4 regions of the Streptomyces sp. NPDC107559 genome follow, and region 1 is predicted to be linked to each of the others. Evidence: riboswitches for the same ligand, from Rfam matches in the RefSeq annotation. Region 1 holds a riboswitch; each other region holds the start of a gene.
The links. Region 1 has a riboswitch for cobalamin ahead of ACZ7OY_RS20215 (ribonucleotide-diphosphate reductase subunit beta). Riboswitches for the same ligand answer to the same signal wherever they lie in the genome.
Positions count from the first base shown of each region.

Region 2: linked by a shared signal. The riboswitch ahead of ACZ7OY_RS32155 (CbtB domain-containing protein) and the one ahead of ACZ7OY_RS20215 (ribonucleotide-diphosphate reductase subunit beta) in region 1 are both predicted to bind cobalamin.
Region 3: linked by a shared signal. The riboswitch ahead of ACZ7OY_RS06390 (cobalamin biosynthesis protein) and the one ahead of ACZ7OY_RS20215 (ribonucleotide-diphosphate reductase subunit beta) in region 1 are both predicted to bind cobalamin.
Region 4: linked by a shared signal. The riboswitch ahead of ACZ7OY_RS26495 (ribonucleoside-diphosphate reductase subunit alpha) and the one ahead of ACZ7OY_RS20215 (ribonucleotide-diphosphate reductase subunit beta) in region 1 are both predicted to bind cobalamin.

Region 1 covers NZ_JBVKBD010000006.1:217,543-219,732, reverse strand. The annotation lists gene ACZ7OY_RS20220 (CbtA family protein) at 1-836, shown strand, start outside; gene ACZ7OY_RS20215 (ribonucleotide-diphosphate reductase subunit beta) at 886-1,266, opposite strand; cobalamin riboswitch at 1,345-1,527, opposite strand; gene ACZ7OY_RS20210 (hypothetical protein) at 1,612-1,962, opposite strand; gene metE (5-methyltetrahydropteroyltriglutamate--homocysteine S-methyltransferase) at 2,059-2,190, opposite strand, start outside.
Region 2 covers NZ_JBVKBD010000014.1:23,712-25,901, forward strand. The annotation lists gene ACZ7OY_RS32150 (CbtA family protein) at 41-796, opposite strand; gene ACZ7OY_RS32155 (CbtB domain-containing protein) at 816-1,037, opposite strand; cobalamin riboswitch at 1,073-1,226, opposite strand; gene ACZ7OY_RS32160 (lysylphosphatidylglycerol synthase domain-containing protein) at 1,286-2,190, opposite strand, start outside.
Region 3 covers NZ_JBVKBD010000001.1:1,494,342-1,496,531, reverse strand. The annotation lists gene ACZ7OY_RS06400 (inorganic phosphate transporter) at 1-646, shown strand, start outside; gene ACZ7OY_RS06395 (hypothetical protein) at 681-902, shown strand; cobalamin riboswitch at 1,096-1,235, shown strand; gene ACZ7OY_RS06390 (cobalamin biosynthesis protein) at 1,340-2,190, shown strand, end outside.
Region 4 covers NZ_JBVKBD010000009.1:277,686-279,875, reverse strand. The annotation lists gene mctP (monocarboxylate uptake permease MctP) at 1-376, shown strand, start outside; cobalamin riboswitch at 677-820, shown strand; gene ACZ7OY_RS26495 (ribonucleoside-diphosphate reductase subunit alpha) at 943-2,190, shown strand, end outside.

The sequences.
Region 1 (2,190 bases):
TCGCCGGCGCGGTCGCGGGCCTGCTCGCCTTCGTCTTCGCGCGGATTTTCGCCGAGCCGCAGATCGCCAAGGCCATCGACTACGAGAGCGGCCGTGACGCCGCGCAGAACGCCCTGGACAAGGCAGCGGGCTTGCACGTCGAAGCCGCGGGCCCGGACCTGTTCAGCCGCACCGTCCAGGCCAACGTCGGCATCGGTATCGGCATCGTCTTCTTCGGGATGGCGATGGGCGCCCTGTTCGCGGTCGCCTACACCATCTGCCTGGGTCGTACCGGCGGGCTGCGTGCACGCAGCCTGGCGCTGCTCGTCGCCGGCGGCGGGTTCCTCGGCATGTATATGGTGCCGTTCCTGAAGTACCCGGCCAACCCGCCCGCGATCGGCCACGAAGAGACCATCCAGCAGCGCAGCGGCCTGTACCTGATCATGGTCGTCTGCTCGGTCGCCTTCCTCGCGGGAGCCGTCTACCTGGGCAAGAGGCTCCAGGCTCGGTTCGGCAACTGGAACGCCAGCCTCCTCGCGGGTGCGGCGTTCGTCGTCGCCATCGGGATCGTCATGCTGCTCCTGCCGCCGCTCGGCCACCTCTCGTACAACAAGGCCAACTACGGCAACCATGCCACCGAGACCCCGCAGCCGCTGACCGACTCCAGGGGCAACATGGTCTTCCCGGGCTTTCCGGCCGACGTACTGTTCGCCTTCCGCTTCTACTCGGTCGGCGCACAGCTCATCCTCTGGACGGCCATCGGTCTGATCTTCGGGCCCCTGGCGGAACGCCTGCTCAACCCCGTAAGTCCGGATGCCCCCACCGCCTCACAGGAGCCGGACCCCGTCCCGGCATGACCAGCCCGACCGGAGCGCGGTGTTCGACGAGATCACCGCGCTCGGTCGCTCAGAAGTCCCAGTCGTCGTCGGCGGTGTCCTCCGCCTTGCCCATGACGTACGAGGAGCCGGAACCGGAGAAGAAGTCGTGGTTCTCGTCCGCGCCTGGGGACAGCGCCGCGAGGATCTCCGGGTTCACCTCGGTCTCCTCCGCGCCGAAGCGGGCCGGGTAGCCGAGGTTCATCAGCGCCTTGTTGGCGTTGTAGCGGACGAAGACGGCGACGTCGTCCATGAGCCCGAGGGGCTCGTACAGCTCGCCGGAGTAGTGGAGTTCCAGCGGGTACAGCTCCTCCAGAAGGCCGTATGTGAACGCCCGCATCTCCTCCTGCCCGGCGGCGTCGAGCTTCTCCAGACCGCGCTGGTACTTGTAGCCGGAGTAGTAGCCGTGCACGGCCTTTGTCGCGCAGGATCAGGCGGATCATATCGGCCGTGTTGGTGAGCAGGGCGTGGGTGGCGAAGTGCAGTGGGAGGTAGAAGCCCGCGTACAGCAGCAGCGACGACAACAGGGACGCGACCTGGCCGTCGCTTCCCAGGCCCGGTACGTCGGGTCCAGTGCGTAGGACGGCGGTCGTTCCCGCTCACCGCTGCGGGGCAGTCCCGCTCTTGCACCGGGTTCCCTCTTGCGAGGCCGACCACAGGAGTGCTCGGCGAACCACCAGCAACGCCAACACTGCATCTAGAAGTTCGCGAGTGCCCGCATCCCAGATGTTGTGTCGCGCGCGAGACTTAGGTAAGCCTAAGTCCTGGTATGGTCGGACGGGTTCCAGTGCCTGGGAGTGCGTCCTGCCCCGTTGATGGCGCGTGCCTGTTGTGCGCGTCGGCGTATCTCCGTGACGAGAGCCGCCCGGGGATGTGCGGGGCCGGAAGGGGGCGGTGTGATCTCCGGTGGCTCGGGTGATGCGTCGAGCGCCTCGGCCACGGAGTCCAGGAACTCGCCCAGATCGGCCAGCGTGTCCCGCAGCATCCGCATCCTGGCGGTCTGGCTGCCGAGCTGTCTGCGCATGGCCAGCAGGCTTTCGAACTGCTTCTCCGACATGGCGACCATGGGCCTGCCGTCCACGACGACCTGTCGCGGTTTACCGCGCACCAACAGCCTCCTCTCTGCCTTGGTTCTGACGGTGCGGTGCGGTGCGGTGGGACGGGGCCGGGACGCCGCGAGCGTCCCGGCCCCCCACGATGCGGATCAGGACGCGGGCAGTTCGCCCCGGACGGTGCGGGCCGCCGCGACCAGGTTCTCCAGGGAGGCGCGGGTCTCCGGCCAGCCGCGGGTCTTCAGGCCGCAGTCGGGGTTGACCCACAGGCGCTCGGCGGGGAT
Region 2 (2,190 bases), on a different contig from region 1:
GGACGGTTCCGCGGGCCCTCTCGGCGTGACGACGGGATCGCTACGGGGCGGCCACCGCCGAACCCGATGGGACCCTCACGGGTTTCGGGTGCAGCAGCCGCTCGGCCAGTTCGCCGAAGACGAGGCCGAAGCCCGCCCACAGCGTGGCCTGCATGGCGAGGGCGGAGAGCCGGAACCGCCACAGCAGGGTGGCCGGGAAGTCCGCCGGGACCTCGTTGACGACGGGCAGGAACGCGTACGCCAGGACGATCACGGCGATGAAGCCGAGGACGGCGACCACGGTGGCGTACCAGGTGCCCAGTCTCGGCGCGAGCCGCTTGCCCGCGATCACCGCGGCGACCGCGAGGAGCACGCTGAGCACCATCATCAGGAAGTACAGCGTGGTGCGCCTGCCGATGGTGTCGGCGTCGCCGACCGACGGCGGGTTGGCCGGGTACTTCAGGAACGGCACGACGTAGACGGCGAGCAGCGCGGTGCCCGACAGCAGCAGCGCGGTGGCGCGGGGGCTGAAGCGGCCGACGCGCCCGAGGGCGAAGCAGAAGGCGAGAGCGGCGATGCCGCCGAACGCCACTCCGTAGATCAGCACGCCGGTGGCGAGGCCGGCGGTGGACTGGAGGCTGCGGGAGACGAGTTCGACCTCGTGCTCGTGGGCGTGCGCGTGCGCCTCCTCGAAGCCGATCGCGCTGTCCACGCTCGGCTCACCGAGGAAGTAGGCGACGACCAGGGCGAGCAGGCCGGCCGCGAGGCCGGCGAGCATGCCCCGCACGAGCAGGTTTCTGACTGTTGCGGAGTTCACGGGAGTTCGGTGCCCCTCGTCAGTGGCAGGGGAAGCCGAGCAGGTGGCGGGCGTCGTGCACCCACTCGTGGACGTCCTCGCCGGAGACGACGGAGGTGGCGCCCTGCTCGGCGCCGACGAAGTACAGCAGGACCAGCATCAGAATGCCGAAGAAGACCGCCCAGGGGGCAATGTCCTTCAGCGGCAGCTTGCCGGTGACAACGGGGGTGGTGGCGGTCGGCTGAGCGACGTGCTGCGCCATGGCAGGGCCTCCTCTGGGAGTTCGCGTCCCATCTCGGTGGTGCACAGGACGACGGCCCCGGGTCTGACTCGCGATGCGCTCCCGTCGAGGAGGCATCGTCCACAGTGGCGCGACCGTGCCGGATTCTCACCGGCTTCCGTGATCCCGTCGTCGTATCAGCACGACAGTACCGTGTGACGTATGCAGGGCCAATAGCGCGTCAGCAGGGGTGATCCCGCGCCCTGTTGGGCACGGGATCACGGGCGTCCTCAGAGCACCGAGCGTCGTGCGAGCAGGAGGAGGACCAGCAGCCCCGGGGCCATCGGCAGCCATGCGGTGAGCAGGCGGTAGCCGAGGACGGCCGAGATCGCCGCCTGGCCCGGCGCCCCGTCCGCGGTGAGCGCCAGGGCGAGCGCGGCGTCCAGGGAACCGAGACCGCCCGGCGTGGGCAGCAGCACCGCCGCGCCGCTGGCGACGAGGTACGCCATGACCACACGGCCCGTGGACAGCCCGAGGCCGAGCGCGTGGACGACGGCGACGACCACCCCGGCGTGCAGCAGCACGAACGCGGCCGAGCCGCCCCACAGCGCCCAGGCCCGCGCCCGGCACCGGTGCACCGCCCGCACCTCGGCGAGGGCCCGGCCCGCGGCGCGCCGCAGCCGTGGGCTCGCCGCGACGGCCACCACCACGGTCCCGGCCGCCACCGGCAGCAGCAGTACCAGCCCCTGCGGCACCCGGGCCGGCACCCGTACGGTGTCGGGCGAGGTCAGCAGCAGGGTCAGGCCCAGTGCGCAGCGGACCAGCCCGCCCGCCGCCGCCTTCACCGCGAGCGCGGTCGCCGAACGGGCCGTGGACAGTCCGCACCGGGTCAGGAAGCGCAGGTTGACCAGGGTCGCCCCGGCCCCGGCCGGCAGGAGATGGTTGGCGGCGGACGCGGCGAACTGCGCGGCCACGAGCCGTCGCCGCGGCAACCGTTCGGCGACCGCGCCCTGCTGGACGACAGCCGCGCACACCCAGGTCGACACGGCGGCGACGCAGGCGAGCAGCAGCCATGCGCGGTCGGCGGCGGCGAGCCGGTCCGCCCCGCTGTCCAGGACGTCCCGGTGCGAGACGAGGAACCCGCAGGCGGCCAGGAGTACCGCGAGCGTGACCCCCAGCTGCCAGTACCGGCGTC
Region 3 (2,190 bases), on a different contig from region 1:
CATCACCCTCGCCCTGGTCGCCGGCGGCGCCGTCGCGCCCGACTCCGACCCGCCGGTCTGGGTCATCCTCTCCGCCGGTCTGGCCATCGCGCTCGGCACCTACCTCGGCGGCTGGCGCATCATCCGCACCATGGGCAAGGGCCTGACCGAACTCCAGCCGCAGCAGGGCTTCGCCGCCCAGACCAGCGCCGCGACGGTCATCCTGGCCTCCTCCCACCTCGGCTTCTCCCTCTCCACCACCCACTCGGTCTCCGGCTCCGTGATGGGCGCGGGCCTGGGCCGCAAGGGCGGTGTGGTGCGCTGGTCCACCGCGACCCGCATGTTCGTCGCCTGGGGCCTGACCCTGCCGGCCGCCGCCCTGGTCGGCGCGCTCGCCGAGTCCGTGACGGACCTGGGTGACTGGGGCACGGCGGTCGTCGCCGTCTTCCTGGTCGCCTCCAGCGCCGCGATCTGGAAGATCTCCCGCCGCGAGGTCGTCGACAGCAACAACGTCAACGACACCCACGAGCCGGCCGGCGTCGTGACCACGGCGATCGCCGCGGTGACCCCGCCCCCCGCCGGCACGGTGACCGAGACCCTCACGGCCACGATCCCCGCCCCGGCCGCCACGGCCGACCCGGTCGCCCCGCCGGCCGCCGCCGTCTGAGCCCCGCGCACCCGGTAAGTAAGGAAGCCTCACCATGAACATCGACTGGGCAGCCCTGGGCTCCGTGTTCGGCGTCAGCCTCGTGGTCACCGTGGCCCTCGTGGCCCTGTTCACCCTCGGCATCATGGGCCTCTCCCGCCAGGAGCGGGCCTCCGCGCAGGGCGGCTCCGCCGCACTCGCGGTGACGGGCGCGTACGCGTGCTTCGCGGCCTGCACGGCCGCGGTGGGCTACGGGATCTACCTGATCGTCGCCTGACCCACCGCCATCCGGCACACCGTTCTCCAGGGGCGGGAGGAACCCACGGGTTCCTCCCGCCCTTCTCGTTGCCCGCCCTTCTCGTTGCCCGCCCTTTCCCGGGCCCGCCCTCCTCCTCGCCCGCCCTTCCCGCCGCCCGCCGTGTGTGGGGCTGCACACACTCCTCCGTCCCAGGTCAAGAGCAGGTTGACGGCCCTTCAGGGCCCGTGGTGGACTGCCGGAGCCATCTACGACGACACAAGAGGAAGCCGGTGCGAATCCGGCGCGGTCCCGCCACTGTGACCGGGGTAGCAATCCCCGGGAGCCAGGAACTCTCGCCGTCGGTCTCGTCGAACCAGGGCGTGGACACCCTGAGTGAGGACATGTCGCCATGCTCGGCTGCCGATTGAGTCTCAGCACCAGGTCACTGCCCGGTACCGCCACGATCGGCTGAGCCGGTGCGTGCCGATCGCGTCTTCGCGTACGGCGCCACCGCGGGCCTCCTGGGCGACCTGTTCCTCGGCGATCCACGCCGCGGGCACCCGGTCGCGCTGTTCGGGCGTGCGGCCGCAGCCGTGGAACGGGCGTTGTGGCGGGACCACCGGGGCCAGGGCGCGCTGCACACCCTGGTGTGCGCCGGCGGCGCCGTGGCGCTCGGAGCCGTGGCCACCCGCGCCGTACGTACCTCCGGCGCCGCCTCCGTGGCGCTCACCGCCACCGCCACCTGGGCCGTCGTCGGGGGCACCTCACTCGCCCGGGAGGCCCGCGCCATCGGGCGCGCCCTGGAGGCCGGGGACGTCGTGGGCGCCCGCGCCCGGCTGCCGCACCTGTGCGGCCGCGACCCCCAGGCCCTCGACGCGGACGGGATCGCGCGGGCGGTCGTCGAGTCGGTCGCCGAGAACACCTCCGACGCCGTCGTCGGCGCGCTGGTGTGGGGAGCCGTCGGCGGGGTGCCGGGGCTGCTCGGCTTCCGCGCCGTGAACACCCTCGACGCCATGGTCGGCCACAAGTCGCCCCGCCACCGCCGCTACGGATGGGCCTCCGCCCGGCTCGACGACGCCGCCGGCTGGCCGGGGGCCCGCCTCACGGCCGCCCTCGCGGCCCTGGCCGGAGACGATCCGCGCGGCGCCGTACGGGCCTGGCGGGCCGACGCCGCCAGACATCCCAGTCCCAACGCCGGTCCCGTGGAGGCCTCGTTCGCCGGATCCCTCGGCGTGCGGCTGGGCGGGACCCTCTCCTACGCCGGACGGGTCGAGCACCGGCCCGTGCTCAACGGTGCCCACGGACGTGACGTCCGTGCCTCGGACAT
Region 4 (2,190 bases), on a different contig from region 1:
CATCTGGATCCTGCAGACCTTCCCGGCCCTGGTCGGCGGCCTGTTCACCCGCTGGTGCCACCGCTGGGCGCTGCTGGCGGGCTGGGCCGTGGGCATGGTGTACGGCACGCTCGCCGCGTACGGGGTGGCCTCACCGACCCAGAAGCACTTCGGCGGCAGCTCGAAGGAGATCCCCGGCATCGGCGAGATCGGCTACATCGGTCTGACGGCGTTCGTGCTCAACGTGGCCGTCACGGTGGTCCTCACCTTCGTCCTGAAGGCCGTCAAGGCTCCCGAGGGCGTCGACGAGACCAGCCCGCAGGACTACACGGCGGACGCGGGCGACCCGGGCGTGGAGGTGGAGCTGCCGCCGGCCACGGCCGGATCGGCGCACTGACACCGGCGTACCGGATTCGGCGCGCCGACACCGGCGCAGGACGCCGAACCACCTCTGCGCCGGGTTCACCGGGCGGGGACGAGGGGCGGCGGGGCGACAGGGCCCCGCCGCCCCTTCGCGTCCCTCGCCGCCCGCCGCCAGGGGCCGGGCGGATGCCCCGCCACGAGCCCGTCCGGCGCCTGCGGGGAGCCCGGCCGCGGCGCCGTCCGGGCCCCCGCCCGCCGCCCGCGAGAAGAGCGACTGACACGCTCCGAAGCCGACATGACACAACATCTGGTGGTGGCACCGCAGCCCGGCACAAGATGTATGCTCGTGCTCGCTGTCGCCGCAGGGGAATCCGGTGCGAATCCGGAACTGTCCCGCAACGGTGTACCCGTGCTTGTCCGCCCTACGGCGGGCATCCACGCGTCCAGTCCGAGGACCTGCCGACCGCGCGCCCGGCCGTCCGGTCCGGGTGCCTTGACGTCCGGGTCTCGCGGAATGGACCGGTGGACGCGACGCCCCGTGCGCTCGTGTGCCGCCCCCTGCCCTCCGCAAGGCCCCTGCCGAGCGAGGGAGAGTCCCACGTGACCATCGCGCCAGCCGATCCGGCTTCAGCCACCCCGGCCAGGGAGACCGACGGTCCCGGTGCCGCGCTGCTGCGGACCCTGACCGAGCTGACCTCCGACCTCCCCGACGCCGACCCCGGCCGGGTCGCCGCCGCCGCGCTGCGCGGCCGGTCCGCGCGGGCGGACGAGACGGAGCTGCGCGAGCTGGCCACGGAGGCGGCCGCGGGGCTCATCTCCGACGATCCCGCCTACTCGCGGCTGGCCGCCCGGCTGCTGACCATCAGCATCGCCGCGGAGGCCGCCTCGCAGGGCGTGACGACGTTCACCGAGTCCGTCGCCGTCGGGCACCGGGAAGGGCTCATCGCCGACCGTACGGCGGAGTTCACCCGTATCCACGCCGCCCGCCTCGACGCGCTCGTCGACACCGAGGGCGATGACCGGTTCGGCTACTTCGGTCTGCGCACCCTGCACAGCCGCTATCTGCTGCGGCACCCGATCACCCGTCAGGTGATCGAGACGCCCCAGCACTTCATGCTGCGGGTCGCCGCCGGCCTCGCCGAGGACGACTCGGTCCGCTCGGTGGACGAGGTCGCCGCGCTCTACCGGCTGATGAGCCGCCTGGACTACCTCCCCTCCTCCCCCACGCTCTTCAACTCCGGTACGCGGCACCCCCAGATGTCGTCCTGCTACCTCCTCGACTCCCCGCTGGACGAGCTGGACTCCCTCTACGACCGCTACCACCAGGTCGCCCGGCTCTCCAAGCACGCGGGCGGCATCGGTCTGTCGTACTCCCGGATCCGTTCGCGCGGTTCGCTGATCCGCGGCACCAACGGGCACTCCAACGGCATCGTCCCGTTCCTGAAGACCCTCGACGCCTCGGTCGCCGCGGTGAACCAGGGCGGCCGGCGCAAGGGCGCCGCCGCGGTCTACCTGGAGACCTGGCACTCCGACATCGAGGAGTTCCTGGAGCTGCGCGACAACACCGGCGAGGACGCCCGCCGTACCCACAACCTCAACCTCGCGCACTGGATCCCGGACGAGTTCATGCGCCGCGTGAACGCCGACGCGCAGTGGTCCCTGTTCTCCCCCTCCGACGTGCCCGAGCTGGTCGACCTGTGGGGCGAGGAGTTCGACGCGGCCTACCGCGCGGCGGAGGCGGCGGGCCTGGCGCGGAAGACGATGCCCGCCCGCGATCTGTACGGCCGCATGATGCGCACCCTCGCGCAGACCGGCAACGGCTGGATGACCTTCAAGGACGCCGCCAAC